2 regions of the Ruania alba genome follow, and region 1 is predicted to be linked to the other one. Evidence: predicted binding sites of a transcription regulator. Region 1 holds the regulator's gene; the other holds the start of a gene.
What was found. Region 1 encodes HrcA, which represses chaperone genes, less so after heat shock. Its sites were predicted from a motif close to TTNGCACTCGNNNNNNNCGAGTGCNAA; they were not measured.
Positions count from the first base shown of each region.

Region 2: a site for HrcA is predicted at 13,079-13,105, ahead of groL (chaperonin GroEL). Genes of this name have one in related genera too.

Region 1 covers NZ_FNTX01000001.1:1,294,911-1,311,136, reverse strand. Annotated here, with positions in the region: gene ybeY (rRNA maturation RNase YbeY) at 1-170, opposite strand, end outside; gene BLU77_RS06080 (PhoH family protein) at 167-1,240, opposite strand; gene BLU77_RS06075 (16S rRNA (uracil(1498)-N(3))-methyltransferase) at 1,337-2,107, opposite strand; gene dnaJ (molecular chaperone DnaJ) at 2,104-3,225, opposite strand; gene hrcA (heat-inducible transcriptional repressor HrcA) at 3,258-4,304, opposite strand; gene BLU77_RS06060 (DUF3097 domain-containing protein) at 4,427-5,281, shown strand; gene BLU77_RS06055 (HNH endonuclease) at 5,741-7,432, shown strand; gene BLU77_RS06050 (hypothetical protein) at 7,709-8,536, opposite strand; gene BLU77_RS06045 (hypothetical protein) at 9,120-10,043, opposite strand; gene hemW (radical SAM family heme chaperone HemW) at 10,168-11,376, opposite strand; gene lepA (translation elongation factor 4) at 11,373-13,238, opposite strand; gene BLU77_RS06030 (hypothetical protein) at 13,346-13,987, shown strand; gene BLU77_RS23060 (hypothetical protein) at 13,994-14,122, opposite strand; gene BLU77_RS06025 (transglutaminase family protein) at 14,128-14,835, opposite strand; gene BLU77_RS06020 (alpha-E domain-containing protein) at 14,832-15,764, opposite strand; gene BLU77_RS06015 (circularly permuted type 2 ATP-grasp protein) at 15,758-16,226, opposite strand, start outside.
Region 2 covers NZ_FNTX01000002.1:1,717,406-1,733,631, forward strand. Annotated here, with positions in the region: gene BLU77_RS18060 (acyl-CoA dehydrogenase family protein) at 1-1,526, opposite strand, end outside; gene BLU77_RS18065 (hypothetical protein) at 1,620-1,850, opposite strand; gene BLU77_RS18070 (SGNH/GDSL hydrolase family protein) at 1,843-2,676, opposite strand; gene BLU77_RS18075 (uracil-DNA glycosylase) at 2,724-3,416, opposite strand; gene BLU77_RS18080 (DUF3263 domain-containing protein) at 3,565-3,864, shown strand; gene BLU77_RS18085 (LytR C-terminal domain-containing protein) at 3,894-4,541, shown strand; gene BLU77_RS18090 (glycoside hydrolase family 15 protein) at 4,578-5,912, opposite strand; gene BLU77_RS22240 (choice-of-anchor G family protein) at 6,120-9,290, shown strand; gene BLU77_RS18105 (DUF5819 family protein) at 9,507-10,247, shown strand; gene BLU77_RS18110 (HTTM domain-containing protein) at 10,244-11,404, shown strand; gene BLU77_RS18115 (phytoene desaturase family protein) at 11,437-12,915, shown strand; gene groL (chaperonin GroEL) at 13,227-14,861, shown strand; gene BLU77_RS18125 (hypothetical protein) at 15,016-15,654, shown strand; gene BLU77_RS18130 (DUF4031 domain-containing protein) at 15,674-16,226, opposite strand, start outside.

The DNA of each region.
Region 1 (16,226 bases):
TCGTCCATCCACCGCACGTGCAGCTCGGACATCACCTCGGTGTCGGCGAACCGGATCTCCAGCTCGGCCTGCGGGTGCACGTGCATCGCGTCGAGCACGTGCCGAGCCAACGCAGCGAACTCGGACTCGTCCAGGCGGTGCCCGGACTCGTTGGTGATCTCCACACTCATCGATGCCCCTCCGAGCTGCCTCGTGCCGGACGGGAGGGTCGCGAGCCTCGACCACCGTGCTCGGCGCGGGCCGAGGCACTGGGACGCTCCGTCTCGAACCGCGAGTAGGCATCGATGATGTCGGCCACCAACCGGTGCCGCACCACGTCGGCGCTGGTAAGTCGGCAGAACGCGACATCGTCGAGATCGGTGAGGATGTCCTGCACCACCCGCAGCCCCGAGTCCGCCCCACCGGGCAGATCGATCTGCGTCACGTCGCCGGTCACCACGATCTTGGACCCGAAACCGAGCCGGGTGAGGAACATCTTCATCTGCTCGGCTGAGGTGTTCTGCGCCTCGTCGAGGATGATGAACGCATCGTTGAGGGTGCGTCCGCGCATGTACGCCAACGGGGCCACTTCAATGGTGCCGGCGGCCATCAACCGCGGGATCGACTCCGGGTCCACCATGTCGTGCAACGCGTCATAGAGCGGGCGCAGGTACGGATCGATCTTGTCGTTCAGCGAACCGGGGAGGAACCCGAGGCGCTCGCCTGCCTCCACTGCGGGGCGAGTGAGCACGATCCGGTTCACCTGCTTGGCCTGCAGCGCCTGCACCGCCTTGGCCATCGCCAGGTAGGTCTTCCCGGTACCGGCCGGTCCGATCCCGAACACCAGGGTGTTCCGATCGATCGACTCGACGTACTCCTTCTGTCCGAGCGTCTTGGGCCGGATGGTCTTGCCCCGGTTGGACAGGATGTTCATCGTGAGCACCTGGGCGGGGCGATCGGTGGTGCTGTCGGTGAGGATCTTGATCGCCCGCTCCACTGCATCCGAGGTGAGCGGCGTGGCCGAGGAGGCGATCTCGCTGAGCTCGTCCACGAGCCGTTCGGCGAGGGCGACGTCGCCCGGGCGTCCGGTCAGGGTGACCACGTTGCCGCGCACGTGGACATCCACCGAGGGAAAACCTGCCTCGATGGCGGTGAGCACTTCGTCACGTTGACCGAGCAACGCGACCATGGGCACGTGCTCGGGAATGGTCACCTGATGCCGCACGGAACCGTCAGCGGCGGGAGAGCTGGAACTTGTCATGGGCGGGGCGGATGTCCCCAATCTTCCCCTCGTGGGTGGGCTCGGATATGTCGATCCTACCGAGGCGACCCGACAGGCGCCGACCTCATATCGTCCTCAGGCCCAGCGACCGAGCCGCTGAGCGAGTAGCGCCAGCGCGATCGGCCCGGCCGTCGAGGTGCGGAGCACGTGCGGACCGAGGCGGACTGCCTGCGCTCCGACTTCGGTCAGGGCTGTGACCTCCGGCTCGGAGAGCCCTCCCTCGGGACCCACAACCACCAACACTTGCTCGGCTGAGTCGTCGATGCTCGCCTCAGCGATCGGGGCGCTCGCCTCCTCGTGCAGCACGAGCACTGTGCTGCGTGCGTCGACGGCGGACGTGACGGTCTTGAGGACCTGGCGCCCCACCAGCAGCTCCTCGACCACCGGCACCCACGCCCGACGCGACTGCTTGGCTGCCGCGAGGGCGATCTGCTGCCAGCGGGCGACCCCCTTGCGGGCCTTCTCGCCCCGCCACTGGGCCACCGAACGTTCGGACTGCCAGGGCACCACCCGGTCCAGGCCCACCTCGGTGCCGGCTTCCAGGGCGAGCTCGTCCCGCCCGCCCTTGGCCAGCGCCTGCACCAGGACCAGCTCCGGATCGGGGGCAGGTTCGCTGCTGATCTTTTCGGCGGTGACCGTGACGGTGGCGTCCTGGCCACCCGACGTCTCAGTGACGGTGCCGGAGACCCGCAACCCTGCGCCGTCGACGAGGTCGATCACCTCACCGCTGCGTACCCGCCGCACCGTGACGGCGTGCCGGGCGTCTGCACCGGTGAGGACGACAGACCGGCCCGACCGGGCGCCGTCGAGATCGCCCGCGACCGCATGGAAGACGGGGCGGCTCACCGGCCCTGCAGCTTCTCCCGCAATCGGGAGAAGACACCGTTGCCGGCCGGTGCCAGACGAGCCTCCGGGCGCTCTTCGCTCCGAAGCCCGGCCAGCTCACGCAGCAGGCGCTCCTGGTCCTCGTCCAGCTTCGTGGGCACGGTGACCTGGACGTGCACGTGCAGGTCACCTCGTCCGCCACCGTTCAGGTGCCCGACACCCAGACCTCTCAGCGTGACGATCTCGTCCGGCTGGGTGCCCGGGCGGATGTCGAGCTCGCGGGTGCCATCCAGGGTCTCCAGCTCGAGCACCGTGCCCAGTGCTGCGGCTGTCATGGGCAGGTCAGTCGTGCAGTGCAGGTCGTCCCCGCGGCGCGTGAACAGCGGGTGCCGCTTCTCCCGCACCTCCACGTAGAGGTCGGCCGGAGGCCCACCGGCTGGTCCCACCTCACCCTGCCCGGTGAGCTTGATCCGAGTGCCGTCGTCGACGCCGGCCGGCACGTTCACCCGGACCGTCCGGCGGGTGCGCACGCGGCCCTCGCCGGCGCACTCGGTGCACGGGTCGTTGATGGTGGTACCGAAGCCGGAGCAGTTGGCGCAGGCGGAGGTGGTCATCACCTGGCCGAGGAAGGAGCGAGCCATCCGCTGCACCGAGCCACGACCGTGGCACATCTCACACGTGGTGGGGCTGGTGCCGGGCCGGCAGCAGGTGCCACGGCAGGTGGTGCACATGACGGCGGTCTCGACCTCGACGTCCTTGCTGACGCCGAATGCAGCCTCGTTCAGGTCGATGCTGATGCGCAGCAGGGCGTCCTGACCGCGGCGCGACCGGGACGCAGGTCCACGGGAGCCACCGCCACCGGCGGCTGCCTGGAAGAAGGTCTCGAAGATGTCGGAGAAGCCGAATCCGGCACCGGCGCCACCACCGCCCATCCCGGGCTGTCCGCCCATGTCGTACATCTGGCGCTTCTCGGGGTTGGAGAGCACCTCGTGGGCGGCAGTGATGTCCTTGAACTTGTCCTCACTGCCCGGACCGGCGACGTCCGGGTGGTGCTGCCGGGCGAGCTTGCGGTAGGCCCGCTTGATCTCCTCGGTGCTGGCGTCGCGGGAGACGCCCAGGGTCGCGTAGTAGTCGGTCACGTGTGGCTTTCTGGGTCGGAGGTCACGGTGGGTCAGCCACCGAGGAAGCGGGAGAGATAGCGGGCGACGGCGCGCACGGCGGCCATCGTGGTGGGGTAATCCATCCGGGTCGGGCCGAGGATTCCGAGCTGCCCGACCGACTCGGTGCCCTCGCCACCGTAACCGCTGGCGACGATGGACGTCTCCAACAGGTTCTCATGGTGCGTCTCGCTGCCGATACGCACCGCGAGCGGGTGGTCCCTGCGTGCGGCTGCCTCGACGTCCCCGGCAGCCATCTCGGTGAGCAGCCGCAGGAGCACGACGTGCTCCTCGAGCGCCTCGAGGACCGGGCCGATGGTGCCGGAGAAGTCCACGTCGGAGCGGGCCAGGTTGGCGGTCCCTGCCATCACGATGCGCTCTTCGGCATCTTCGGACAAGGTGTCGGTGATCGTCCCCAGCACGTCGGCGACCAGCGGGCGGTCGGCGGGTGCGAACGCCTCCTCCACACTCGTCAGCACCGAACGCAGACGAGCGGCGTTGCGGCCGGCGACCTCCGCGTTCACGCGGGCGCGCAATTCGGCGACCATCGTCTCGTCGAGCTCGGTGGCCGACTCGACCGTGCGCTGCTCGACTCGGCCGTTCGCCGTGATGATCACCACGAGGAGGTGACGCGGGCTGGTGGGGATCAGCTCGACGTGTCGCAGCGCGGAGCGACGCAACGACGGGTACTGGACGACGGCGACCTGCTGGGTGAGCTGAGCGAGCAGGCGGACGGTGCGCTCGAGCACATCGTCCAGGTCCACAGCACCGTCGAGCAGCTCACCGATCGCTCGCCGCTCCACCCCGGAGAGCGGCTTGATCACCGAGATCTGATCCACGAACAGGCGGTACCCCTTGTCCGTGGGGATCCGCCCCGCCGAGGTGTGCGGCTGGGCGATGTAGCCCCCCTCTTCGAGGGCCGCCATATCGTTGCGGATCGTGGCCGGTGAGACATTGAGGTTGTGCCGATCGACCAGGTTGCGCGAGCCGACCGGTTCGCGGCTGCGCACGTAGTCCTGCACGATGGCGCGCAATACCTGCAACTGTCGCTGCGAACTCACCGGATCACCTCCCTGGCTCAACAAGCACTCGACGTGGGCGAGTGCCAATTCTACGCGGTTGTCTCGCCCACTTCACCGCGTGGCTCCTGGGGCGCGCCTGCTGTCACCTCTACTCTCACAGCGTGACTCAGGATCGATACGGCACGGACGTGCTCTCCCAGGACCCGCACGAGCGCACCCGGGTGCGCACCCAGGACATCCCGGCTGAACCAGGGCTGGTGGTGGAGGATGTGCAATCCGGGTGGGTCGGTGCCGTGGTCCGCGTGGAGAAGAGCGGTGGCCAGCAGGTGGTGGTCCTTGAAGATCGGAAGGGGCGCACCCGCACCTTCCCGCTCGGCGCGGGATTCTGGGTGGATGGCAAGCCGGTGCGGCTGGTTCCCCATCGACCTGCCGCTGCACCCCAGGGACGTGCCCGGACGGCGTCCGGCTCGCTCGCCGTGGCGGACGCACGGGCGCGTGTGGCGCGGGGGTCGCGCATCTGGGTGGAGGGCCGGCACGACGCTGAGCTGGTCGAGAAGGTCTGGGGGGACGACCTGCGGATCGAGGGCGTCGTGGTGGAGCTGCTCGACGGTGTGGACAACCTGGAGGAGCGTCTCACCGAGTTCGGACCCGAGCCGGGGCGGCGTGTCGGCGTGCTGGTGGACCATCTCGTCTCCGGGAGCAAGGAATCCCGGGTGGCGAGCGAGGTGGTACGGCGATTCGGCGCGGACAATGTGCTCGTGGTCGGGCACCCGTACGTGGACGTGTGGCAGGCCGTCAAGCCTGCCCGGGTCGGGCTACAGGCATGGCCGCACGTGCCCCGGGGTACCGACATCAAGGTCGGGACCCTGACGGCGCTCGGCTGGCCGGCCAGCAATCAGGCCGATATCGCGCGTGGCTGGAAGCGCATCCTGGGCACGGTGCGCGACTATCGCGATCTCGAACCCAGTCTGCTGGGACGAGTGGAAGAGCTCGTCGACTTCGTCACTGCTCCATAATCCTGTTCGCACCTCGACGCTGGACCTGCCCGCTGGGCCTGTCCTGCTCGCCATAATCTTGCCGGCCGCCGTTCCGTGCTCTCGGGCCCGGTCGTGCCGTGCTTCCTGTAGTCGGGACCGGTGTGCAGGCGAGGCTCTGGCAATGTCCGGGGTGTCGGTTGCACACCACTGACCCGGGGCGCTCGTTTCTGTTTCCACAGGAACTGGCCTGGGTAAGTCCACTGTCATACCCCGCTGGAAGAATGTGGGGATGACGTTGACAACCACTGGTTCCATGTTCTCGGCACGGGTCGAGAACGAGCTGGCTGCCGTGTGGATGAGCATTCCTGAACCGCTGACTGAGGGATTCTGTGTCAATGGTCCAGGACGGGCTATCACCATCTCTCGTCTGACCGGAACTTATCCACAGGTGCCGATGCTGTCCAGCGCAATGTCAGTGCCCTCTGGGAGAATAAAGCCATGACCTCGACAGCCACTGGTTCCGCGTTCTCGGCTCCGGCCGGGAATGCGGTGTTGGCTGCTGTGCGCGAGAACCGGACTGCGGCTCGGGCGGTTGATGTGGCGTGTGCTGAGCTGGTGATCGCCTGGGTGGGTGAGCGGGCGATCGACCCGGCCACCCTGGGCGCCTTGAGGGGTGGGCCGGTGTTCGACCCGGACGAGCACGCGGGCCTACCGGTTCCGGACGAGCACGCCGGACTACCGGGGACGGAGCAGCCGATGCGTCTGGCCGGGGATGGTGCCCCGTTGGTCTCGGACCTGGAGTTCACTCGGTTGGCGACCGCACTGGGGCAGTCGAACGAAGCAGCCCTGGCCTATGTGGGCGTGGTGGTCGAGCTCGCCTACCGGCTACCCCAACTCTGGGAACGGGTGCGGGCCGGGCAGGTCAGCATCCACCGGGCACGGGCAGTGACCCGGATGACGAAACGCCTCCCGTTCGACGGTGCCGCCTGGGTGGACGCCCAGGTGGCCTGGACCATCGGATCCTGCACGACCGCGCAGATCGAACGCACCGTGAGTGCCGCGATGGCCACCTTCGACCCCGACCAAGCCGCGAAGGATGAGGAAGCGGCGTTGGAGGGGCGCCACTTCGACATCCGCCTCGATGAAGCAGGCACCACCGCAGCACCTGGACCAGGAGCAGGATTGGGTGTGGGGTCGGTGGTGCGGGTCGAGGGTGGCCTCGACCTCACCGACGCGTTGGATCTCGAGGCTGCGGTCACCGACCAGGCGCGGGTGCTGGCCGGGTTCCTGCCCGGCACGAGTGAGGATGTGCGCCGCTCCATCGCCATCGGCGACCTCGCCCGCGGACACACCACACTCCCGATCCCCACCACCCCCGGCAGCGGTGAGGGCGGCAGTGAAGGAGTTTCCGGCGGTGGCGCAGCACCGACCACCACGACCGGGACCAGTGTCGTGGGGGCGCCAGGTGCTACTGGTGGGATGGGTCGGACTGTGATGCTCTACCTGCACCTGCCCGCTGACGCCCTCAACGACCACACCGAAGCCGGCACCGGTGAGAGCTCCGGTACCGGTGAGGGTGCGGGTAACTCTGGTGAAACGGGCCCTGTGTTCGGATCCGGGATCGTGGGCCGGTGCGAAAACACCAAATCACCGGTCACCAAAGAACAGATCCGTCAATGGTGTTCCACTGCCGGCCGAATACTGGTCCGTCCCGTGATCGATCTGGCCGGGCGCACCGATGCCACTACCTATGAGGCCAGCCCGACACTCCGCGAGCAGATCATTCTTCGTGACGGACAGTGCCGGTTCCCCTACTGCCACCGCTCCGCGCGTTCCGCCGACCAGGACCACATTGTTCCCTTCGACCAGGGCGGCCGAACCAGCTCGGTGAATATGGCCGCCTTGTGCCGACGTCACCACCGGGCGAAAACTCACACCGGGTGGTCGTATTCCATGATCACCCCCGGCGTCTATCACTGGGCCGCACCCGATGGTGCGCATTACCTGGTCACACCCACCGGCACCTACCCCATTCCCACCGCCGGCACCAGCGTGGGGGCGCGAAACGGGCGGAGCAGCCCTCGTGGCGGCAGTCCGCCCGAAAGCAGGCACGACCAGCCACGCAGCGAAACGGTCACGGATCCACCGCGCCCAAACCCGCACGGCCACACCGACCCACCACCAGACTGACCACCCCGCCCCGAACCCCGCCGACACCACCCGTCGACGGGGCCACCGGCATGCTCAGATGCGCGCGGCGCTCGGCATCAACGTCGCTCCACCCGCCGATCGTGAGCAGACGCGTCACCGAGGACGTCGCCCAGCATGCGCGGTCGGCGCCGCGTCTCCAGAGTTCGGCGGGTTCCAGCCATCGAAGTCGGTGGAGACAACGACGGCTGGCCACACCGACGTGTGGCCAGCCGTGGTTGGAGGCTCAGCACACCCTCATGCGGGCGTGCCTATCGGCTAGCGCACGCTGGGCATCCGCCCCAGGTTCTGCTGATACATCCAGGCAGTCGCCAACACAACTAGCGGCACGGTGACAAGGGAGCCGATCCCGCAGGTGAGGCTCGCCACCATCCCTGCCACGATCGACAGCAGGATGAGAATGATGGTCTGTCCGGCGGTAGCGGTCGCCATCTTGATCGTGTTACCGATCGCTTCGAAGGTACTGTCCCGGCGGTCCACGAGGAAGTAGTTGGCGTAGATCGCGAAGAACATCACCACGAGGGGCCCCACGATCACGAACGAGGTGACAGCTGCCGCGAGCGAGATCAACAACGTCGCTAGCAGCACGTGGCCTGCGTTGGGGATTTTGAAGAAGTCCGCCACCGAGACCTGTTCACCCCGGACTACCTTGACGGCGGCGTTCGCCACGCCCGCCGCCGAGAAGACACTGACGAGTACGACGACGACGATGAACAGCAGGATCCCGAAGAAGCCTGCTCCGGTCAGCACGGCGATAGCCGCTTCGTCACCCATGCCTGCGCCAAAGACACCGATAGCGCTGAGCAGCGCGAACCAGAGCAACGTCACGGCCAGAATGATCGCGCCCCAAGCGAGCTGTCCGAGGACGAAGGTGCTCCAGTGCGCCTTGAACGCGTTCCATGCCCAGCCGAACGCATCCGTCGCCTGTGGTTCAGCAGCAACCGGCGCGTACTGGCCCAGCGGCTGGCCGTACGGGCCGGGCTGGGGCTGCTGACCATAACCACCCGGCTGCGGCTGGCCATACGGGCCCGGCCCCGGCTGGCCATAGGTACCGCCATGCGGCGGCTGCCCCGGTGCGGCCTGCACGGGCTGACCATACGGACCCGTCTGCTGGGGCGGCGGCTGCCCTGGTCCCGGCTGAACCGGCTGACCATACGGACCCGGCTGCGGCTGACCGTAGGCTCCGCCTTGCGGCGGCTGGCCGGACGCAGCGCCATAGGACGGAGGGTGAGCTGAACCCGGCTGTGTGGGCGGTCCGTACCCACCGCCGGGAGGAGGTGGCTGAGCCGGGACGGGACCTGGCTGCGGCGTGCCGTATGGAGCAGCCTGGGGAGGCGGCCCAGCGTGGGGCGGCTGGCCGGACGCAGCATCGTGCGGAGGTTGCTGCCCCGAACCACTCTGCTGGGCGGTTTCCGTCGGCTGCTCGGGCGGCTGAGGCTGCTCCGGTTTGGGAGACTCGTCTGGACCCTCCGGCCGCCACTGCTCGTGATCACTCATGACATCTCACTTTCTCCACCCGGACGGTATCCGCCCCTGAAGACGACGGCGGCGGCCCGTGGTGTCCCGAGCCGCCGCCATCCCACGTAACTTCGTCAGGCCTTCGGCGCGATCGGCTGACCGCTGAAGGAGCGGTAGGCGAACGCCGTGGCGACAGCAGCCATCGGCATCGTCACCAGGAGTCCCAGACCGCAGGGGATCGCCCGAGGATGTTGATCCCGAAAAGCGCCAGGATCAGCAGAATCGTCGATCCCGCGTTCTGCTGCACGAGCTGCGCGGATACCTTGAGCCCGTCCACCCAGGAGATGCCCCGGTCGACGATCGCCGACATCGTGAAGATCACGAACACCGAGGCGACCAGAACGACCAACGGACCCACGCCCGGGATCATGTTCACGATGCCGGAGGCGACACCCCACACGACGGCCCAGATCAGCGCATTCTGCATGTTCGGGACCTGGAAGATGTCCCCGAAACTCGGCTTGTTCCCGGCGGTCTCGCGCAGTGCCGCGTTCTGCGCCACGGCCTGAACGAACCCGAGCACCAGCGCGGCCAGAAGGCTAGCGATGAACCCCATCGCCGAGAACGACTGACTGGTCGCGAAGTCCATGCTGCCGCTGGACGCATCGAACGCAGCCTGCGCACTCGGATTGAGCAGGCTCACCAGCACGAAAACGACGACGACCAGAAGCGCGCCGACGATCCATACCAGCGGGTTCTGGAACACGGTCTTCCACGCGTACCCCAGCGCAGCACCCACGCCGAACGGCTGCGGGACACCGGCGCCGTAGCCGCCGTGACCGTACTGGCCCGGGTTCACACCCGGTGCCGGCGGCGGGCCACCGTAGCCCGGCCCCGGCTGCCCGTACTGTCCGGGCTGGCTCGGTCCCGGCGGCGGAGGCGCCTGGAACCCGCCCTGCTCCGGCGACGGAAATGCGCTCGGTGGCTGACCGGCCGCCCCGTAGGGTGGCGGCTGCTGACCCGGAGGAGGCGGCGGCGGAGTTGCGGGCTGCTGCGGGGTTCCGTACGGCTGCCCGTCGTGCGAGTCGTCTGCCGGACCCTGCGGCGGGCCCTGCTCCGGTGGTTGCTGGCTCATATCTCCTCAAGCTTCTGCGTCGGGGGCCGTCACAGTGACGGCGGGAACACGCTATCGGTTTCCTCGCTCCAGAGCCACGACCTGAGCGCCTGATACATCGGGGACTGCTCCCCATCGACGCCCGCTACGTCAGGCGCCGGACCACCGCATCGGCGAGCAACCGGCCCCGCAGCGTCAGGACAGCCCGCCCTTCCACGGCCGGCCCACGCTCGATCAGCCCGTCGCCGGCGAGCGCCGACAGCTGGTCCGCCAGCTCCGGGCCCACGTCCAGTCCCTCTGCGAGCCGCACACCGAGCAGGATCCGCTCGACCTCCCGGTCCTCGGCGCTCAACATCTCGCGCCCTGCCACCGGCAACCGGCCCGCCGCCAGCTGTGCCGCATACGGACGCGGGTGCTTGACGTTCCACCACCGTTGCCCGCCCACGTGCGAGTGCGCCCCCGGGCCGATCCCCCACCAGTCCGCCGACCGCCAGTAGGCGATGTTGTGCCGGCACCGGTCAGCCGGGGTCCGGGCGAAGTTGGAGATCTCGTACCAGTCGTACCCGGCACGCGCCAGCAGGGCCGCCGCCAACTCGTACTTGTCAGCCTCGTCGTCCGGGTCCGGCATCGGCAGCTCACCGCGCCGTACCTGGGCCGCCATCTTCGTCCCGTCCTCGACCACCAGGGCGTAGGCAGAGACGTGGTCGGGTTCGAGAGCCACGACCGCCTCGACCGACCGTTGCCACTGCTCCAGCGTCTCCCCGGGTGCCCCGTAGATGAGGTCCAGCGACACCGACAGACCCGCCTCGCGTGCCCACCGGACGACCTGGGGCACTCGTTCCGGGTCGTGCGTACGATCCAGGGTGGCGAGCACCTCTGGCACTGCGGACTGCATCCCGAACGACACCCGCGTGAAACCCGCCTCCGCCAAGGCCACCAGATCATCGGCATCCACCGAGTCCGGGTTCGCCTCGGTGGTCACCTCCACGTCCGGCGCCAGCCCCCACGTGGACTCCACCGCCGTCAGCATCGACGCGAGCTCACCGGGCGCCAGCAGGGTGGGCGTCCCACCACCGACGAAGACCGTGCGCACCTCCCGCCGCGGCACCCCCGCATCAGACAGGGCGTGAGCCGCCAGTTCGATCTCGCGCACCGCTGTGGCCGCGTAGTCGGACCGGCTCGCTCCCTCCCCCAGCTCATCGGAGGTGTAGGTGTTGAAGTCGCAGTATCCGCAGCGCACCCGGCAGAACGGCACGTGCAGGTAGATCCCGAAGTCTCGCCCGTCAGCACCGTCGGCGACCGACGGCGGAAGGAAACCCTCCACGGCCACCCCAGGGGCCGCCGTCGGGCTCATTTCTTGGATTCCTTGCCCCCTGCGCCATCCGAGGAGAGTGCGGCGATGAAGGCCTCCTGCGGCACGTCCACCCGGCCGATGGACTTCATCCGCTTCTTCCCCTCCTTCTGCTTCTCCAGGAGCTTGCGCTTACGAGAGATGTCACCGCCGTAGCACTTGGCGAGCACGTCCTTGCGGATCGCACGTACCGTCTCGCGGGCGATGATCCGCGACCCCACGGCCGCCTGGATCGGCACCTCGAACTGCTGACGGGGAATGAGTTCCTTCAGCTTGGCTGTCATCATCACGCCGTAGGAGTACGCCTTGTCCCGGTGCACGATCGCCGAGAACGCGTCCACCTGCTCGCCCTGCAGCAGGATGTCCACCTTCACCAGGTTCGCCTCCTGCTCGCCGGCCACGTCGTAGTTGAACGACGCAAACCCGCGGGTGCGTGACTTCAGCTGGTCGAAAAAGTCGAAGATGATCTCGGCCAGCGGCAGCGTGTACCGCAGCTCCACGCGGGACTCGGAGAGGTAGTCCATCCCCTCCATCGAACCGCGGCGGCTCTGCGCAAGCTCCATCACCGTGCCCACGAACTCCGACGGGGTCAGGATGGTCGCCTTCACGATCGGCTCACGCACCGACGAGATCTTCCCGGCGGGAAACTCGCTCGGGTTGGTCACCACGTGCTCGGTCCCGTCCTCCATGGTCACGTCATAGATCACGCTGGGGGCGGTGGAGATCAGGTCGAGGTTGTACTCACGCTCGAGCCGTTCGCGCACGATCTCCACGTGCAACAGCCCGAGGTAGCCCACCCGGAACCCGAACCCGAGCGCCACCGACGTCTCCGGCTCGTACACCAGGGCCGCGTCGTTGAGCTTGAACTTGTCCAGCGCGTCCCGCAGCACGGGGTAGTCGGAGCCGTCGATCGGATACAGCCCCGAATACACCATCGGCTGTGGTTCCTGGTACCCCTCGAGCGCCTGGTCCGCCGGCTTCTGCGCATTCGTCACCGTGTCCCCCACCTTGGACTGGCGCACATCCTTGACGCCGGTGATGAGATATCCCACCTCCCCCACACCGAGGCCCTTGGTGGGGTGCGGTTCGGGCACGGATGCGCCGATCTCGAGCAGCTCGTGGGTGGCACGCGTGCTCATCATGATGATCTTCTCGCGGGGTGAGAGAGAGCCGTCGATCACCCGCACGTAGGTGACCACGCCGCGGTAGGTGTCGTACACCGAATCGAAGATCATCGCCCGTGCCGGGGCGTCCGGATCCCCGACCGGGGCCGGGATCTGAGCCACGATCTGGTCCAGCAGCTCGGTCACCCCTTCGCCGGTCTTGCCGGAGACCCTCAGGCAGTCCTCCGGTTCTCCACCGATCAGGGCGGCGAGCTCCTCGGCGAAGCGCTCCGGCTGCGCGGCCGGAAGGTCGATCTTGTTCAGCACCGGGATGATCGCCAGGTCGTTCTCCAGCGCCAGGTACAGGTTCGCCAGGGTCTGCGCCTCGATCCCCTGCGCCGCGTCCACCAGCAGGATCGCACCCTCGCAGGCGGCCAACGAGCGGGAGACCTCATAGGAGAAGTCGACGTGCCCGGGGGTGTCGATCATGTTCAGGGCGTAGCCCTGCTCGCCGACTTGCCACGGCATCCGCACCGCTTGGGACTTGATCGTGATGCCCCGCTCACGCTCGATGTCCATCCGGTCCAGGTACTGGGCTCGCATCGTGCGGTCGTCGACCACCCCGGTCAGCTGCAGCATCCGGTCAGCGAGGGTGGACTTGCCGTGATCGATGTGCGCGATGATGCAGAAGTTGCGCAGCAGCTCCGGCGCGGTCGCGCTGGGCGTGATCTGAGTGGCGGCGGCCGGTGTCACGATGGGCACAGGAAGGTCAACCTCGATCAGAGTCGGTCGTGGACAGGATGGGCCCATGGTCCCACGCCACGGCCTGGTACCTGACATCAGGCGTGCTCGCGGGAGATGATGGCGTGGTGAGCGCACTAGACGAATCCATCGGAGCGTTCGCCCGCGGGATCGGGCGATTCCTACGCCTGCCCACCGGCGCCCTGCTCATCCTCGCGACGGCGGCCCTCACCCTGGCCACCGTGCTCGCCGTGGTGAACGCCCTCACTGCCGAACCGATGACAGTCGGTCATGTGGTGGTGCTGGCACTTCCAGTGCTGCTCGCTGCGCCCGTGGTCGCCTTCGCGATCCGCCGACGGCGGTGGTTGCGCCTGACCGAGACCTCCAGTGGGCCTGTGGTCAGTACCGAGGTGCTGGGCCCGGACGATCTCGCCGACCGGGTGGAGGAACAGATGCGGGGCCAGCCCGGCGCCGAGGACGTCCAGGTGGTGCTCGACGCGTTCACCGAGAGTCAGTTGCCCGCCGGTTACGGTGCCGGACGGATGGGCCGATGGCTCGGTTCGGGGCGCCTCGGCATCGTGGGCTATGCCTTCACCCGAGTGGAGAAGGCCCAGCGTGCCTTGCTGGTGGCCGCCGGCGGACCGATGCATGCTCCCTACCTGAAGGACGACCTGCGGATCAGCGGCCTGGCCCTGCTCGGCACCGTGCTGGTGGTCCCACTCGCCTCACTGCTGGCGATCATCCTGGCCCTGGTGCTGCTCACCGCCTGAGCCTCCTCACGCCTCCTGGGTGATGGTCACCTCGACCTGCTGGGTGGACTTCCCACCGCCCGCATACACCCCACGCATCGGAGTGACGTCCGGGTATTCGCGGCCCCGACCGACCAAAACGTGGTGCTCCTGCACCGGAATCAGGTTCGTCGGGTCGAAGCCGATCCACTCCCCGCACCAGTACTCCACCCAGGCGTGCGACTCCCCGTGACGGGGACCCCGATCTCGGCTCGGCTGGTCTGCGGGTGCAGATAGCCGGAGACGTACCTGGTGGGAATGTCCAAGCTGCGCAGGGCCCCCGCCACCAGGTGGGCCAGGTCTTGGCAGACGCCGTTGCGGGCGGCCCATGCCTCGGCTGCGCGGGTGTGCACCCCGGTCACGCCGGGCACGTACTCGACCTCCTCGCGTACCGCCGTGGCGACCGCCGGTGCCGCATCGACGGGCTCGAGATCTCCGGCCGCCGACCTGGCCAACTGGACCAGGTCCGTCGCCGGCTCGGTGGTCGGTGTGGTGGCCAGATACTCGCTCATCCGATCGCGCAGCTCAGGCGACCGGAGCGTGGTCCATCCCGCCGGGCTCGCCGACCGTACCGGCGCGGTCACCTCCACCCGTGACTCGGCCACCACCGCCAACTCGTCGTGCGCGCCGAGCATCTCGAACGCGGTGACCGATGCACCCCAGTAGTCGCGGTATTCCGAGCTGTAGGTGTATGGGGTGGCCTGCAGGCTCGCTTCCAGCACTGCCTGGCCGGGGAGCGTCGCGGGCCGCATCCGCACCTCGTTGTAGGACGCGGTGACCGTGCGGGCGTACTGGAACGCAGTGCGGTGCACGATGTGCAGTCGGCTCACAGTCGGTCTCCAATCCAGTCCTCGGCGACGTCCGAGGGAAAGTAACGCAGCCGGATCGCGTCGCTCGCCTCCGAGCAGCCCTCCTGGACGGCCACCATCTCGTCGGTGAGCGATCCCAGCAGACTCAGCAGGGGTTGATACTCCAGCCGCGAACGCACCCGGCCGAGCACCTTGCGGGCGTCCTCCTCGCCGAGACCGCGCCCGTCGATCGGGGCGAGCCGGCCCAGGCACCGTTCGGCCTGCTCCAGGGAGAACAGCACCGAGCGCGGGAACAGGCGGTCCAGCAGCAGGAACTCGGCTGCCAGTGCCTCCGAGTCCCGGCCCCGGTACGTGCGCAGGAACGCCTCGTGCGCACCGCACGAACGCAGCAGAGTGGTCCAGCCGGGTCCGCTGCCACCGGCGAGCGTGTGACTGGTGACCAGTCGGGCGGTCATGTCGGCACGTTCGATGCTGCGGCCGAGCAGGAAGAACTGCAGTGTGTCGTCCCGCCGGGTGGCGGCATCAGTGATCCCACCGACGATCGCCGCACGTTCGCGCACCCAGCCGAAGTACTCGTGCGGGCTGGAGGCGCGGATCCGGCCCGGCAGCGCGTTCCAGGACGAGTTCAGGCATTCCCACAGCTCGGAGGAGAGCACCTCCCGGGCCCGGCGGGCATTCTCTCGCGCCGCTGCGAGGGCCCCTGCGATGGAGCCCGGAGCGGTGCGATCGTAGGCCAGCATGTCCAGCACGGTGGTACGGGTGGCCTCAGTGTCCTCCGGTGGCGGTGGGGCACCCATCACGGCCAGGAGCTCCCGGCAGGCACCGTCCTCCTCCATCCACGGGTCCTCGAGGAGGTACTGCAGGTGGGCGTCGACGATCCGGGCGGTGTCGTCCGCGCGCTCGACGTATCGGCCGATCCAGAACAGGGACTCGGCGATGCGGCTCAGCATCCTGGCCTCCGGGCGGTGAATCGCCGGGTCGGCGGCTCGGTCGTGCCGGTGGCTCCGGCCTGTTGCTGCTGCTGGTTCTGCTCCCGGATCTCGGTATCGGTGGGGTTGGCGTCCTGGCGGACCCCGGCGGGCCCCGACGGCTCTGCGGTGTCGTCACGTGGCACCACGGCAGGGCGAGCACCGCGCCGGGACGCACCGAGCACCCAGGTGTCCTTGGACCCGCCACCCTGGGACGAGTTCACCACCAACTGTCCCTCGGCGAGGGCCACCCGGGTGAGCCCGCCGGGCAGCACCCAGACGTCGTCGCCGTCATTGACGGCGAACGGGCGCAGGTCGACGTGCCGGGGCCGCAGGGAGTCTCCGGCGAGAGTGGGCACAGTGGACAGTTGCACCACCGGCTGAGCGATCCAGCCCCGCGGGTCGGCCCGCAGCCGCGAGCGCGCCTGGTCCAGCTCGTCCCGG
Region 2 (16,226 bases), on a different contig from region 1:
GTGTTCCGGGCGAGCCGGCGGGAGGTCCGCTCGACGTACCGCAGTGCGGGGGCGGCCGGCCCGTAGGAGGCGAACGAGCCCGGCAGGTCACCGGCACCGGTCGCCAGCCGAGGCAGCCAGCCGGCGTAGAACACGGCGGCGTCGGTCGCTGCCCGGGTGCGGGCCGCGGAGTCGGCCTCGGGATCGATCAGCGCGCCGGCCACCCGCAGGTGCTCGTCCACCGCCTCGCGGGCGATCAACAGGTGCATGATCTCGCTCGAGCCCTCGAAGATGCGGTTGATCCGCAGGTCGCGCAGCAGCTGCTCGGCCGGGACGGCGCGTTCCCCGCGTGCTGCCAGGGAGCGAGCGGTCTCGTACCCCCGGCCCCCGCGGATCTGCACCATGGCATCGGCCACCTGCCAGGCCATCTCGCTGCACCACAGCTTCGCCAGTGCAGCCTCGATCCGGATGTCGGCGCTCTCGGAGTCGGCCAGTTCGGCGGCGAGCTGGACCACTGCCTCCTGCGCATACGTGGTAGCGGCGATGAAGGCGACCTGGTGTGCGATCGCCGCATGCTTGCCGATCGGGGCACCCCATTGCACCCGCTCGCGCGCCCACTGGCGAGCGATGGTCAGCGACCACTTGCTGCCCGCCACGCACAGGGCGGGGATGGACAGCCGCCCGGTGTTCAGGGTGGTGAGCGCGATCTTCAGGCCCTTGCCCTCGGCACCGACCACATTGCGCGCCGGCACCCGCACCTGATGGAACCGCACGACCGCGTTCTCCAGCCCACGCAGACCCATGAACTCGTTGCGGCGTTCGATCGTGATGCCGGGGGTGTCGGCCTCCACGATGAACGCGGTGATCCCGCCCCGCTCGCCGTCCTCACCGGGCGGCACCCGCGCCATCACCACGAACACCTCGGCGAGCACGGCGTTGGTGGCCCACAGTTTCACGCCGTCGATCAGGTAGTCGCCGTCAGGGGTGCGGGCTGCGCTCGCGTGCAACCGTGCCGGGTCGGACCCGACGTCCGGTTCGGTGAGCAGGAAAGCCGAGATCGCCCCTTCGGCACAGCGGCGTAGGTAGTGCTCTTTCTGCTCCGGGGTGCCGAACACCTTGACCGGTTCGGGCACCCCGATCGACTGGTGGGCCGAGAGCAGGGCGCCGAGGCTGGGGTTCGCGCTCCCGGCGAGCATCAGGGCGCGGTTGTACTCCACGTGCGAGAGCGCCATCCCGCCGTACTCGCGCGGGATCGTCATCCCGAACGCGCCGATCCGGGCGAGGCCGGCCAGGACGTCGTCGTCGATGCGGTCCTCGGCCTCGATCCGCGCCCCGTCCACGTGCTCGGCCAGGTAGTCGCGCAGGTCGGTCAGAAACGACTCCGCCCGGGGATCTGCCGTCGGGGCGGGTGCACCCGGCCAGAGCACCTCCGGGCGGAACCGTCCCAGGTAAAGTTCGCGCGCGAACGAGGCCTGGGTGAACTCGCTGCTGCGTGCCTCTTCGGCGACCCGGCGGGCTTCCCGCGCGGTGACCTCCGGTTGCGACATGAGAGCCTCCTCGGATGCTCCCACCAGTCTGGAGGGCCGGGGGCGTGCCCGCCAGCGGGCGGTGCCGGGGAGGTCCGCCGGCGCAGCCTCAGCTCATCGGCCGCGTCGCCCTCGATTGCGGGGATGGTTGCGTGCGGTGCGTTCATTGCCCCGCTTGTAGTTGCCGGTCAGCCGGGCCATCAGTTCCTGCGGGTCCTCCCGCTCCACCCGGGCGAGGAACTCGGCCGCGCGGTCGCCTCGCAGCACGACGGCGGAGCGCCCGTGATGGGTGATGGTCACCTGGGTGCCGTGGACGGTGTAGGCGAAGCCGTGCGCGTCAGGCATCGAATCGCCCCTCCGGGTCGGGGAAGGACACCGGGCGAGGCTGGGGTCGCTTCGGTGGGCGTTCGTCACCGGAGGAGCGCCCACGCAACCGGCGGGCGGCCCACGGGTAGACGTCCCGGGCCATCCACTCCGCGTCCGAGCGCAGACGCTCGGTGGCCGGGCGCACCGGCAGGCGCGGCAGTGGGACCTGCCAGTTCGCGTGCTCCGGCGTCATACCCAGTGCCACCAGGGCGGCGTCGGCCACCCGTGCGTGCCCGAGGCTGCTCAGGTGGATCCGGTCCTCGGCCCACATCCGCCAGTCCTGCAGCGGGTGCAACCCCCAGATGTCGAGCACCATCGCGCCGTGCCGGGCGGCGATGGACCAGATGTGCGCGTTGTAGATGGCGACCTTGGGGCGGATACGTCGCAGCAGTCCCGCGTTGCGGGTGTCGGTACCGGTGGCGAGGAGAACGTCGGCGCCACAGTTGCGGGCCGTCCGGACTGCGCGGTCGAGGTCCACGGCGAGACGGTCCGGGTCCGAACCTGGCCGCAGCAGGTCGTTCCCGCCACCCACGATGGAGACCAGGTCGGGCTCGGCAGCGAGGGCGCGGGGCAGCTGGTCGGTGAGGATCGGACCGAGCAGGCGGCCACGGACGGCCAGGTTGGCGTACTCGAGCGGTTCGAACTCGTGGGAGGCCTGGCGCAGGGCGATCGCGGCCGCCAGGCGGTCGGCCCACCCGTGCAGCGCACCGGGCTGATCGGGGTCCTCGTCCCACAGCCCCTCGGTCATGCTGTCACCGATCGCGACATAGCGCCGCCACGGGGGTGTCGGGCTCGCGGTGCTCACCGGTCCTTCTTATCGGGTCTGGTGGCGGGCGCGCTACGGGATTTGCCTCAGGGGAGGGTCCAGTCGATCGGGGTGCCGCCTTGTTCGGTGAGGAGTTCGTTCGCACGGGAGAACGGTCGCGACCCGAAGAAGCCGCGTGATGCTGAGAGCGGGCTTGGGTGCGTGGTGGCAATGATCGGCGTCTGGCCGAGGAGTGTGCGCAACGACTGCGCATCACGTCCCCACAAGATCGCCACCAACGGTTGGTCACGTGCGACCAGCGCACGGATCGCGGCGTCGGTCACGCGTTCCCATCCTTTGCCACGGTGCGACGCGGGTTCACCGGGCTGCACTGTCAGGCTGCGGTTGAGCAGCAGCACCCCGGCGTCCGCCCACGGTGTCAGGTCTCCGGTGCTCGGTGCGGGCAGACCGAGATCCTCACTCAGCTCGCGGTAGATGTTCTGCAGCGAGCGGGGGATGGGGCGTACGTCCGGTTGCACCGAGAACGACAGGCCCATCGCGTGACCGGGGGTGGGGTAGGGGTCCTGACCCACGATCAGCACGCGGACCTGCTTCAGCGGGCGGGTGAATGCCCGGAGTACGTGCTCCCCGGCGGGCAGGTAGCCGCGTCCGGCGGCAATCTCCGCACGGAGGAAGTCACCCATCGCATGGATCTCGTGTTCCACCGGGGCCAGAGCCCTGGCCCAGCCAGGGTCGATGATGTCGGCCAAGGGACGCTGCGGGGGTGAGGTCGAGTTCACCCCACCCAGCCTAGGACGAGATTGTCCGCCGTCGGCAGCCCTGTGGCGATATCACAGCACGCGCCGTCGGAGGCGAATGACACGCGTGTCGTTTGCCTCTAGGATGAGCGAAAGTTCGACAGTTCGAGGCACGTACCCAGGAGGACCGATGGCGGCAGCGCAACCGCTCACCACGCCGAGCAACACGGTCGAGGTCGGCGAGCTCAGCGAACGGGACGCCGAGATCCTCGCCTTCGAGCGGCAATGGTGGAAGTACGCAGGCGCCAAGGAAACGGCGATCCGAGACCTGTTCGACATGTCGGCCACCCGGTACTACCAGGTGCTGAACGCGCTCATCGACGAGCCCGCCGCCCTGGCTGCCGAGCCGATGCTGGTGAAGCGGCTGCGCCGGATGCGCAGCACGCGGCAGCGGGAGCGATCCGCTCGCCGGCTCGCATCGGACCTCTGAACACCTCGCCGGCACGTTAACCTGCCGCAGTGAGCACACAGGATCCGTATCCCTACGACGAGGACGAGTTCGACGCACTCGGCGACGATCGCGTCCCGCAGGGCGTGCACCGCGCGCCGGTACCGTGGTGGCGGCAGGCGTTGCCCTTCCTCGTGGTGCTCATCCTGGCGCCGATCCTCGCGTTCGTCGTGGTGCAGGCGGTCTCCGATCAGTCCTCCGTCGGGCCGGAGGCCTCGCCGACCGTGAGCGAGTCGACCACCGGCGAGGACGCCGAGGGGGACGCCGATGGCGGCCAGACCGAGGAGCCCTCGGACGAGCCGACGGAGACGGAGGATCCCACTGAGACAGCCGAGCCCACCGACGAGCTGACCGAGGAGCCGAGCGAGACCGTCGATCTGGATCAAGGGCTGAACGTCTGGGTGCTCAACGGAGCCGGCGTCGTCGGTCTGGCTGGTGAGACAGCGGGCATCCTCGGTGACGCCGGCTGGTCTAACGTGGTGGCCGACGACTACGGCTTCAACCAGCCCACCGATTCGACCATCTACTACCGCGACGCGGAGATGGCTGAAGAGGCCGAGGCGATCGGCGAGGAGGTCGGCATCTCGACTGTCGTCGAGGACGCCTCTGCCGCCCCGAACGGCATCTATGTCGTGCTTCGCCCCGACTTCGTGAACTGACGCTGCGCAGCGACGGCCTGGAGGTGGGGGCCGCCGCTAGAGATGGTGGTCGTCCAACGTCGTGAGCGTGAGCAGGACCAGGGCGGCCGACCAGGCCAACGGCGCGACAGCGGCGGGCGAACCGTCCGGCCCCACCTTCTCCGGGATCGCGCCGGAGGCGGTCCGGTGACCGTCGACCCAGGTGAGGTAGTCGGTGGCGAGCGCCTCGTCCCCGAGTGTGGCCGCCGTCCAGGCGTACAGCGTGGTCTGCGGTGTCCACGAGAGGGAGGTCTCCGGCCAGGACGTGCCTGGTGCCAGGCCGCCGCCGGGGCGAGCCATTCCGGCCATCGAGGCACGCCATGCACTTTCTGCGCCAGGCAGCGGCTCGGCGAGGAAAGGAGGGAGCAGAAAGGCGGTGGCGGCGTCGCGTGCGTGCCTGCCCGGATACCGGCCGTACCCGCTGGCACCGAAACTCTGCTCGATCGCACCGCGCAGGGCGGTGGCGGCGTCGGCAGTCTGCTCCGATCGGTCCGGGTCTCCGGCCAGCCGGTACAGGCGGGATGCTGATTCCAGCCCGGCGAGCACGGGGGCAGCGGTGCCGAGTGTCACCCTGTCCTCGGCGTGTTCCCAGTAGTCCGCCGACGGCGCGGGCAGGTGGTCCGGGCCGGACACCTGGTCGAGCAGGAAGGTGGTCGATCGCTGCAGCAGCGGAGCGAACTGCTGCAACAGTGCCTGGCTGTCCAACTGTGCCGCCGGTGAGCGATCGACGTCGTTGGCCACCCGCTCCAGGGCCCAGACCGCCCACGCCGTCCCGTCGGTCTGCAGCCCGCGATCGTCCGGAGGCACCCCCTCGGTGCTGTACCGGGCATGGAAGCTGCCGTCCTCGGACTGGACGTCCTGGAGGAAGGTCAGAGCGGTGACGGCGTCGGTGCGGTGACCGGTCGCCGTCAGGGCAGCGGCGATGAACGCGGTGTCGCGGGGCCACACGTAGCGCCATCGTGGCATGGCGCCTGCGATCGGCCCGTCGCCCGCGCTGATCAGCGCATGCAGGTCGAGGAGCGCGGCGTCCGCGAGGTCGTCATAAGGGCCGCCCGAGACGGGTGCGCTGCCGGACTCGAGCCATTCGAGGGTCTCCTCGGCGCGCTCGGCGGCGGCCCGGCGGGTGTCCGGTGCTGCGTCCGGGCCGGGATCGATGACACGCGTACCGGCGAGGTAGTCGACTGGTTCCCCCGCCGGGACGATCACCAAGGTGCCATCCGGTGCGATGCCGATGCCCTCCTGGTAGAGCTCCACGTGATCCACGCGATTGCGGGGCGCGCTCAAAGCAGCGACAGCGATGAGCGCGCCGATGGCGACGATCACCGTGAGCGCGAGGAGCGGGCGCTGGGACATCGTTCGTAGCCTAGCCACGGCAACGTGACCCACGATCGTTATACATCCGTGATACGGACTCTGCGCTCTCAAAGGTTGAACGGCCGTAGAGTCTGCGTGGGAGACGTGCGCGCTGCGGCGTGCATCTCGTCCGCCCTTTCACCCATGTCCCGGCCGTAGTTCTTCGCGCGCTGGGGCTCCATAAGCACACAAGGCTCGGGGGAGTACGTGCAATCACAGATTGATACGGCGCGCAGACGGACGCGTCGCCGGTGGCAGAGGCCGCTGGCAGGAGCGACGGCAGCCGTTGCGACGGTCGCACTGGGGGCCCTCGGGCTCTCCGGCACGTTGTCGCCGGCAGCAGCGCTGGCGACAGACACGTCGGAGGCCGAGGGGCGTCTGCTCACCGGCGGTGGGGCGATCAACCTCAACGACATCGTTGCACTGGACGGTGCCTACAGCGCCGACCCGACAGCGCCCGGCGAGGTCCAGAACCCGCTGTCGCTCGAGGTTCTGAACTCGCTCAACCTCGACCTTGGCAGCGGGGTCCAGCTCCTCGGCGACAACGGGGTACTTGCGGTCGGTGCGCTGGCGCAGTACGCCCGCACCGGTGACGGCGAGGTGCCGTTCGCTTCGGCAGGTGCGATCAACGCCGACGGCTCCATCGCCGTGGGCGGGTCGGGTCCCGGCGACAACGCCTACCTCGACCTCACGCCACTGCTGACGCAGGCCGGTCTGGACACACTGCTCGACCAGGCTCGCGTTGAGCTCGGCGCGCTCTCGGCCACGGCCACCACTGATGTGGACGGCAACCCGGTCGGTGACTACCAGATCGCTGACGGCACGCTGATTCTGAGCAGCCCGACGATTGCCGGGCTCAGCGGCACGCTGTCGGACAGCCTGGGCACGGTGTCTGACCCGATCAACGGCCTGGTCGGTGAGGGTGGCGCGATCGACACCACGCTCAACCCGCTGCTGGTCGACCTGACCGACACGCTCAACACACTGCTGCTGGGCGTCGGATCGATCGACGAGCTGGGTGTCACGGCCACGGTCGATCTCGACCTGCAGGCGGCACTGACCGCGGTTCTCGAGGAGCCGCTGACCAGCCCGGACTCGGCAGTCACCATCGACCTGAGCACCGGCGAGGTGAGCGTCGACCTGGCTCGCCTGGTGGCGGACACTCAGGGTGGCGACTACGACGGCACGCTGAACGGTCTCCCGGTGAACACCGAGGTCCTGGGTCCGGACGTGATCCAGGCTGCGCTCGATGGTGCGATTGGTTCCACGCTGGACCAGATCCCCGCGCTCGTCGTCAACGCGATCACCGATGCGTTGCACGCGGCGGACGTGAACATCGCTATCACCGGTGACATCGCCCTGCTGGGAGTGTCGGTCGGTACCGTCGACGTCCAGCTGTCTGGCACGCTGGGCGACTTCGCGGGCGTGGAAGGCTCCGTGCCGCCCACCGTCGACACCTCCGGCACAACCGTCGCCGGTCTCCCCGTGGGAACGATCGTCGAGCCGATCCTGCAGGCTGTCACCGACACGATCCTGCCGGCTCTGGTCACCCCGATCAGTGAGGCGATCACCGACGAGGGAACGCTGGACACGATCTTCCGCCCAGCAGTGGAGGCTCTGAACACGGCGCTCTCGCCGCTGGCTCAGTTGATCACGGAGAACCTCGTCTCGCTGACCGCCAACGTGCAGGAGCAGCCGGGTGACTTCGTTCACCCGGACGGCTTCGATGACGATTCCTTCACGCAGCGCGCGCTGCAGCTCACTCTGCTGCCAACCACCACGGCAGCTCAGGTGAGCATCCCGTCGGCCACGGTGCGTCTCGACACTGAAGCAGGCTCGGACCCCGACACGGACGTGGACGCGTCCACGGACCCGGACAGCTCGACGGACCCGGACAGCTCGACGGACCCGGACAGCTCGACGGACCCGGACAGCTCGACGGACCCGGACAGCTCGACGGACCCGGACAGCTCGACGGACCCGGACTCCTCGACGGACCCGGACAGCTCGACGGACCCGGACAGCTCGACGGACCCGGACTCCTCGACGGACCCGGACTCCTCGACGGACCCGGACAGCTCGACGGACCCGGACAGCTCGACGGACCCGGACTCCTCGACGGACCCGGACTCCTCGACTGACCCGGACAGCTCGACGGACCCGGACTCCTCGACGGACCCGGACTCCTCGACGGACCCGGACTCCTCGACGGACCCGGACTCCTCGACGGACCCGGACTCCTCGACGGACCCGGACTCCTCGACGGACCCGGACTCCTCGACGGACCCGGACTCCTCGACGGACCCGGACTCCTCGACGGACCCGGACTCCTCGACGGACCCGGACTCCTCGACGGACCCGGACTCCTCGACTGACCCGGACTCCTCGACGGACCCGGACTCCTCGACTGACCCGGACTCCTCGACGGACCCGGACTCCTCGACGGACCCGGACTCCTCGACGGACCCGGACTCCTCGACGGACCCGGACTCCTCGACGGACCCGGACTCCGAAACGACTGCGGACACGAACACCAACGCCTCTGCATCGGCGTCGGCGTCAACGAACGCTGACGACGACAACAACGCGGCGGCTGAAGCGGCTGCTGAGGCTGCGGCCTACACCGACACCGACTCGAGCGCATCGGCTGAGTCCGACGTGAGCGCGGCGGCGGCGGCGCAGGCAGCTGCTGACGAGGACGCCTCACAGGACGCCTCGGCGGATGCCACCACGGATCCGGATGCTGCAGCTGCAGCGGCGGCTCAGGCGGCGGCCAACTCGGACGCCGACCCCGACACCGCTGCGGACACATCCGCAGAGATGTCGGCCAACGCTGACACCGACGCCACGTCGGAGTCCGCTGCGGCGGCTGAGGTGGCGGCTAACGCGGATGCGTCGACCGACGCCTCGGCGGCGGCTTCGGCGAACGCGAGTTCGGACGCTGACTCCGACGCTGATGCTGGTGAACTCAGGGCCACGGTGCGCTACCAGAGCATCGTCCGTGACACGGGTATCGAGCAGGAGGCCTACGGCTTCGGGTTCGAGCCGGGCGAAGAGGTCACGGTCACCGTGAACTCCACCCCGTTCGACATCGCTGCGGTCGCTGACGAGTCCGGCAACGTGACGGTCGCATTCCCGATCGACGCGGAGTTCGAGCTCGGCGACCACTTCGTCGAGATGACGGGTGCTGAGTCTGGGGAGATCCCCGCTGAGAACCTCGACACCGACTTCGTGGTGACTGAGGTGACCTCCGGTGGCGGTTCGTTGCCGGACACCGGTGCGGAGTTCGATGAGATGTTCGGCCTCATCGCCGCAGCGCTCATGTGCCTGGGTGCAGGGATCCTGCTCTCCGGCCGGAAGCGGAGCACAATGAGCTGATCTGCGAGAGCGGATGAGCACTGATCGAGGTTCGGTCCCGGGGTATCTTCCTTACCCCGGGACCGAACCTCGATCGTTCATGTCTCCTGGCATCATCGCCCTGGCGGGAAAGCGACAATGACGAGCAAGGACATCGATACAGCAGAAACATCGGCCGGCGAGAAGTCGTCGGACGATGCGGTTGTCGAGCACACATCCGATCGGTCGCGCACAGCGATGACGCCCCTCAAGCGGGTCATCGTTGTCGTGGCTGTCCTGTTCACCGCGTGGCACGTGTTCGCCACATTCCTCTGGATTGCACCTGCCTCTGGACTCCGGCAGGTGGTCCCGGGTGAGTTGTTGCGTGACTATATGATCCCGATGCACGGGCAGAGTTGGAGTGTCTTCGCCCCAGAGCCGATCAACGGTGACTACCGCCTTCAGGTCCGTGCCACCCTCAACCGGGACGGTGAGGAGATCGAGACCGAATGGGTCGACGCGACAGCAGCCGAGCTCGACATGATCACTCACAACCTCTTTCCGCCCCGTGCAGCGATCAGTGCCAACCAAGTCGCCGGTACGTTCCGGGGGGCCTATCTCGACCTCAACGATGAGCAGGAGGAGATCGCGGCGCTCGGCTACTACAGCGGCGACGACTGGCGTCAGCGTCTGGAGTCGGCTCTCCGCTCGCATGGCAATGCCGGCGCGGTTGCCGAGTACCTGCAAGCCGAGGAGCTCGCCAACGCGTACGCCACGCAGGCGGCTTACGCGATGTGGGGCGAGGACGTCGTGTTGGTGCAGTTCGTCATCAGCCGCCAGAACGTGGTGCCGTACGGGCAGCGCAACGATCCCGACGCCGAACGCCCCGCTGTCCAGCCGTATGTCACCGGTTGGCGTGGTCTCATCGAGTACCCGGGCCAATCGCGGGAACGGTTCGCGGAGATCTTTCGCCCGGCGGTCGAGGAGTCGACCCGATGAGTTCGCGCGCCCGCACCCTCGCCCGTACCAGCACCCGCGCCGCGGGGGCTCTTCTCGCAGATCTCTACGGCGCAGTCTCGTCCTTGGTGAACCGTACGCTGGCGTGGACCGAGAACTGGCTCGTCGGCGCCAAGCACGCCAGGTACGGACTTGCCGTGACGCGGATACTGCTCGGGCTGACGGCACTCGGCCTGCTGATTTCCAACTGGCGGACCCGTTACTACGCCTTCGGTAGTGGCTCGGTGTGGAACGGCGAGGCAGCCCAACCTCTGAGCGATTTTCCTCAGATCCCCCTGTTCAGCATCTTCCATCGGGTGGCGCTGAACGACTGGTCCTTCACCATCCTCTACCTCGCCCTTGCATGGCTTGCCATCCTGGTCATCTTGGGCTGGCGGATGAAGATTGTGCTGCCGATCTTTTTCGTGGCGTGGACGTCGTTCATCGAGATGAACGACACACTGGGCGACCAGGGTGACAACATGTTCCGCATCACCGTGCTGGCGTTGCTGTTCGCCGACACCGCCGGGAGATGGTCCCTGGATGCCCGTCGGCGTGCTGACGTCGAGAAGGAGACCGGTCCCTGGTTGCGGCGAGTGTGGAACGGTGAGCCGTGGGTGCCCGCGTGGTTGACGAACCTGTCCCACAACCTGGTTCTGGTCGCTGTCACGGCGCACGTGTGCTTCGTGTATGCCTCCGGTGCCCTGTTCAAGGCCGGTGGTGCGCCGTGGCAGCACGGGTACGCCATCTACAACCCGCTGCAGACGGTGCGTTTCGGATCCTGGCCGGAGCTGACCGATGTGCTCACCGCCTGGGCGCCGGTCGTCACGATCATCTCGTGGAGCTCGATCATCCTGCAGATGTGCTTCCCGATGATGCTGCTGTGGCGCCCCACCCGGGTGATCGGATTGTTTGGGATCACCTCCTTCCACGTGGGGATCGCCGTGCTGATGGGGCTGCCGTGGTTCTCCCTGGCGATGATCGCCATCGACGCGATCTTCATTCGCGACGTCACCTGGCGGTACATCTCCGACCGGATCGGTGGCGCCTGGCGGAACGCGCGCGCGGACGTGGAGGGCTCACCCAGGAAGCGGAGACCGGACCGAGAACGCCCCTCCGATCGCGCGCCTGCTGCCGAGCACATCTCGGCCTCCGGCTGACCGGGTACCGGGTGAGAAGGCAGACTGGACCTATGGGACGAACCAGCACGGACGTCGTCGTGATCGGTTCCGGACCGAACGGGCTGACCGCTGCGGTGACGCTCGCCCGCGCCGGGCTCGAGGTGACGGTGCTGGAAGCGCAGACCGTGCCCGGCGGTGGTGCGCGCACTCTCGACTCGCCCCTGGCCGACGGGGTTCGCCACGACGTCTGCTCGGCCGTGCATGCCCTGGCCCTGGCCAGCCCGGCCTTCCGTGAGTTCGATTTCGCCGCCCGCGGCGTGCAGCTGATCAGCCCGGAGACCTCCTACGCCCAACCCCTCGACGGCGGTCGTGCCGCCATTGCGTATCGCTCGCTCGGGCGGACCGTGGCCGAGCTCGGCACCGACGGGCCCGCCTGGCACCGGCTCTTCGGACCGCTCGTGGAGAACGCGGAGATGCTCACCGCGCTCGCGCTCGGGAACCGGCGCGAGCTGCCCGAGGGTGCACTGAGTGCCCGCGGGCTGGGTGCCATGGCTGCCGCTGCCGCACGCTTGGTGGAACAGGGCAGCCCCGCGTGGAACCTGCGCTTCACCGACGACCTCGCCCCGGCGCTGTTCACCGGTGTGGCCGCGCACGCGATCTCGACCCTGCCGAGCCCGGCCGCGGCCGGCACCTCGATCATGCTTGCCACGCTGGCGCACACGGTCGGGTGGCCCATCCCCGTGGGTGGGTCCGGGGCTCTGACGGCGGCCCTCATCGCTGATCTGGAAGCGCACGGTGGTCGCGTGGTCACCGACCATGAGGTGACTGCCTGGCACGAGCTGCCTCGTGCCCGCGCCTACCTCGCCGACCTCTCCCCGGCCGCCTTGGTGCGCATCTGGGGGGACCGGATGCGCCCGTCGGTGCGGGATGCGCTGGCCCGGTTCCGGTACGGCGATGCCGCCGCGAAGGTGGATTTCGTACTGTCCGGCCCGGTGCCCTGGGCGGACGAACGCGTCGGCGGCGCCGGTACGGTGCACGTGGGCGGGCTGCGGGAGGAGATGGCCTTTGCCGAGGCAGAGGTGGCCGCCGGCCGGGTGCCCGAACGCCCGATGATCCTGTTCTCCGACCCCACCATTGCCGACCCGGCGCGGGAGGTCGGGGGACTGCGCCCGGGATGGGCGTACACCCACGTGCCGGCATGGAGCGGCGCAGACGTGACGGAGGCCGTGACCGCACAGATCGAACGCTTCGCACCCGGCTTCCGGGACGTCGTCGTGAGCGCGCGGTGCACGCCCGCGAACCAGATGCCGGAGCACAATGCGAGCTATATCGGCGGTGACATCGCCTCCGGTGCCCTCTCGGTATGGCAGATGGCCGCCCGGCCGCGGCCCACGCTCGACCCGTACGCGACCTCGATCCCGGGTGTGTACCTGTGCTCGCAGTCAACACCGCCCGGGCCGGGTGTGCATGGCATGGCGGGCTGGCACGCCGCCCGCCGTGCGCTCACGCAACGCTTCTCCCTCCCCACCCCCTCCCTCGCCCCACGCTGACCCCGCTCACCGCTCGCAGTATGACCACCTCAGCCCGCGTGCCGAGCGCAACCTCGTGCGGCGGATCATGCGGGCAACGCCGCACAAGGTTGCGCTCGGCGGGGTTCGAGGAGCGTTTTCGCCCGCTGCTTGCACTCTCGGCCTGAGAGTGCCAATAATGGCGTTAGCACTCTCAGCGCGAGAGTGACAACTGTGGTCAGCGAGACGAGGCGCCGGCCGGTGCGTGACGTGAACGCATCCGGTCAGGTGTCGTCCGTCGCGGGCGTCCCGCCGTACCAACCAGATGCCAGTACCGGAGGATCGAACCGCCAATGGCTAAGCAGATCGCTTTCAACGAGGAGGCCCGTCGCGGGATGGAGCGTGGGCTCAACACCCTCGCCGACACCGTGAAGGTCACCCTCGGCCCGAAGGGGCGCAACGTCGTCCTCGAGAAGAAGTGGGGCGCCCCCACGATCACCAACGATGGTGTGTCCATCGCGAAGGAGATCGAGCTCGAGGAGCCCTACGAGAAGATCGGTGCAGAGCTCGTCAAGGAGGTCGCCAAGAAGACGGACGACGTCGCTGGCGACGGCACCACCACCGCCACCGTGCTCGCCCAGGCGCTCGTGCGTGAGGGCCTGCGCAACGTCGTGGCCGGCGCCAACCCGATCGCCCTCAAGCGGGGCATCGAGAAGGCCGTCGAGGCTGTGACCGCTCAGCTGCTGACCTCCGCCACCGAGGTGGAGACCAAGGAGCAGATCGCGGCGACCGCCGGCATCTCCGCCGGTGACCCGCAGATCGGTGAGCTGATCGCCGAGGCCCTCGACAAGGTGGGCAAGGAAGGCGTCATCACCGTCGAGGAGTCCAACGCCCTGGGCCTGGAGCTCGAGCTCACCGAGGGTATGCGTTTCGACAAGGGCTACCTGTCGGCGTACTTCGTCACCGACCAGGACCGCCAGGAGGCAGTGCTGGAGGACGCCTACGTCCTGCTCGTCGAGTCCAAGATCGCCAACGTCAAGGACATGCTGCCGCTGCTGGAGAAGGTCATCCAGTCCGGTAAGCAGCTGCTGATCATCGCCGAGGACGTCGAGGGCGAAGCTCTCGCGACCCTGGTGCTGAACAAGATCCGCGGCACCTTCAAGTCCGTGGCCGTCAAGGCACCGGGCTTCGGCGACCGCCGTAAGGCCATGCTCAACGACATCGCCATCCTCACCGGTGGCCAGGTCGTCTCCGAGACCGTGGGCCTCAAGCTCGACAACGTCGGCCTCGAGGTGCTCGGAACCGCGCGTCAGGTCGTCGTGACCAAGGACGAGACCACGATCGTCGAGGGTGCCGGCGACGCCGACGCCATCGCCGGGCGGGTCGCTCAGATCCGCGCCGAGATCGAGAACTCGGACTCGGACTACGACCGCGAGAAGCTGCAGGAGCGCCTGGCGAAGCTCGCCGGTGGCGTGGCCGTCATCAAGGCCGGCGCCGCCACCGAGGTGGAGCTCAAGGAGCGCAAGCACCGCATCGAGGACGCCGTGCGCAACGCGAAGGCTGCCGTCGAGGAGGGCATCGTCGCCGGTGGTGGCGTGGCCCTCATCCAGGCCGCTGCCGCCGCCTTCACGACCCTCGAGCTCGAGGGTGACGAGGCGACCGGTGCGTCGATCGTGAAGATCGCCGTGGACGCTCCGCTGAAGCAGATCGCCGTGAACGCCGGCCTCGAGGGTGGCGTCGTGGTGGAGCGGGTGCGTGGCCTGGAGACCGGTCACGGCCTGAACGCCGCCACGGGTGACTACGAGGACCTGCTCGCCGCGGGGATCAACGACCCGGTGAAGGTGACCCGCTCTGCGCTGCAGAACGCCGCCTCCATCGCGGCACTGTTCCTCACCACCGAGGCCGTCGTGGCCGACAAGCCGGAGAAGGCCCCCGCGGCCCCGGCCGGTGGCGACGACATGGGCGGCATGGGCGGCATGGGCTTCTGAGAAGCCAGCACCGCCTGAGCCGTTGAGCTCAGTTGCATCGCCGAAAGCCCCCGGTTCCCTTGCGGAGCCGGGGGCTTTCGCGTACCCAGGCGGGGGGACTCCTCCCCATCTGTCGCACTGCCGGTTCCATACCGGCTTCGGTATGGTGACCGCCATGTCAGGTCAGGGTGCGTCGCCGTCTCCTGCGCCGCCTGACCCACACCGGGACCGCGCTTCGGGCTCGCACCCGGTAGCGGAGGGCTCGCTCCGGGTGGAGTTGCGTCCGTCCGCCGTCGGCAGGGCGGGGATGGTGGTACTGGCACTGCTGCTGATCGTGTTCGGCGGCGCGATGGTGGCAGCCGCCACTGTCATCGACCAGTGGGCCGATCCGAACGGCATCGCCGCCGGCATCGTCGGCATAGTGATTGCTGCGTCCGGGGTGCTGGGGCTCGTCGTGATGCCGCGGGCTTTGGCCCCTGCCTGGCTCACCTTCCGGCCGGACGCCGTGGAGTACGTCGGAAGGCAGTTCACGTTGTCCGTGCTGTGGCAGGACGTGGAATGGCTGTACCTCTGCGCGCCCGGCAAACTGAGTCTGCTCGGCGTGCGGTGGAGCCCGTTGGTGCAACTCATCATCCGCCTCGGACCGGAGGCCGCCGCGGCCAATGGCGCCGCTCGAGGGCGGGTGGGCAGGCGACCGGGGCTCGTCGATCGCACGCGGGTCGTGATGTTCTGGGCGGGCAAGGAATCGAAGCAGGCCGTGGCGCTGGGCTGCGACACCTACGGCGGGGGCCGCTTCCACGGGCCTCGCCTGTGAGCACGAGCGTCCGGCGGGGTCATGCCGTGGAGTCCGGCCCGCCGCGCAGTGCGGTGAGCTCGTCGGTGAGGTTCGTGCGCGCCCGGTCGGCCCAGCGTGCTGCACCACGAGGTGTATGGAAGAGCGGCTCCTGGGCAAGCAGGTGCTGCACGACGGCGGAGCGTCCCGTCTGCCAATCGGCGTCACCGACGTGTGCGTACTCCTCTCTGACCTGCCGGAGGTAGCGCCGGTAGCCGGCCTCATCCCGGCCCAGCACGGCGAGGTCGGCGTCACAGAGCAGCGCAGCGTTCCGGTCATGCTCGCCGACCTGGTGCTCCGCCGTCACCCGGACCAGGCGCGCCACCTCGGCCACCTCCGGCCCGGAGATGCCTGTCCGCGGGAGGACATTCTGGGCGAGAGCCGCCGAGTCCCGCTCGTCCTGCCCGGCCACGCCCTGGTACACGGCATCATGGAACCAGGCCGCGAGCACCACGGACCGCGGCGGCTCGTCCGGCGCGCACAGCACGTCGAGGGCCTCGAGCACATCGAGCAGATGCGCCGTCGTGTGATAGTGCCGATGTTCCTCGTCCCAC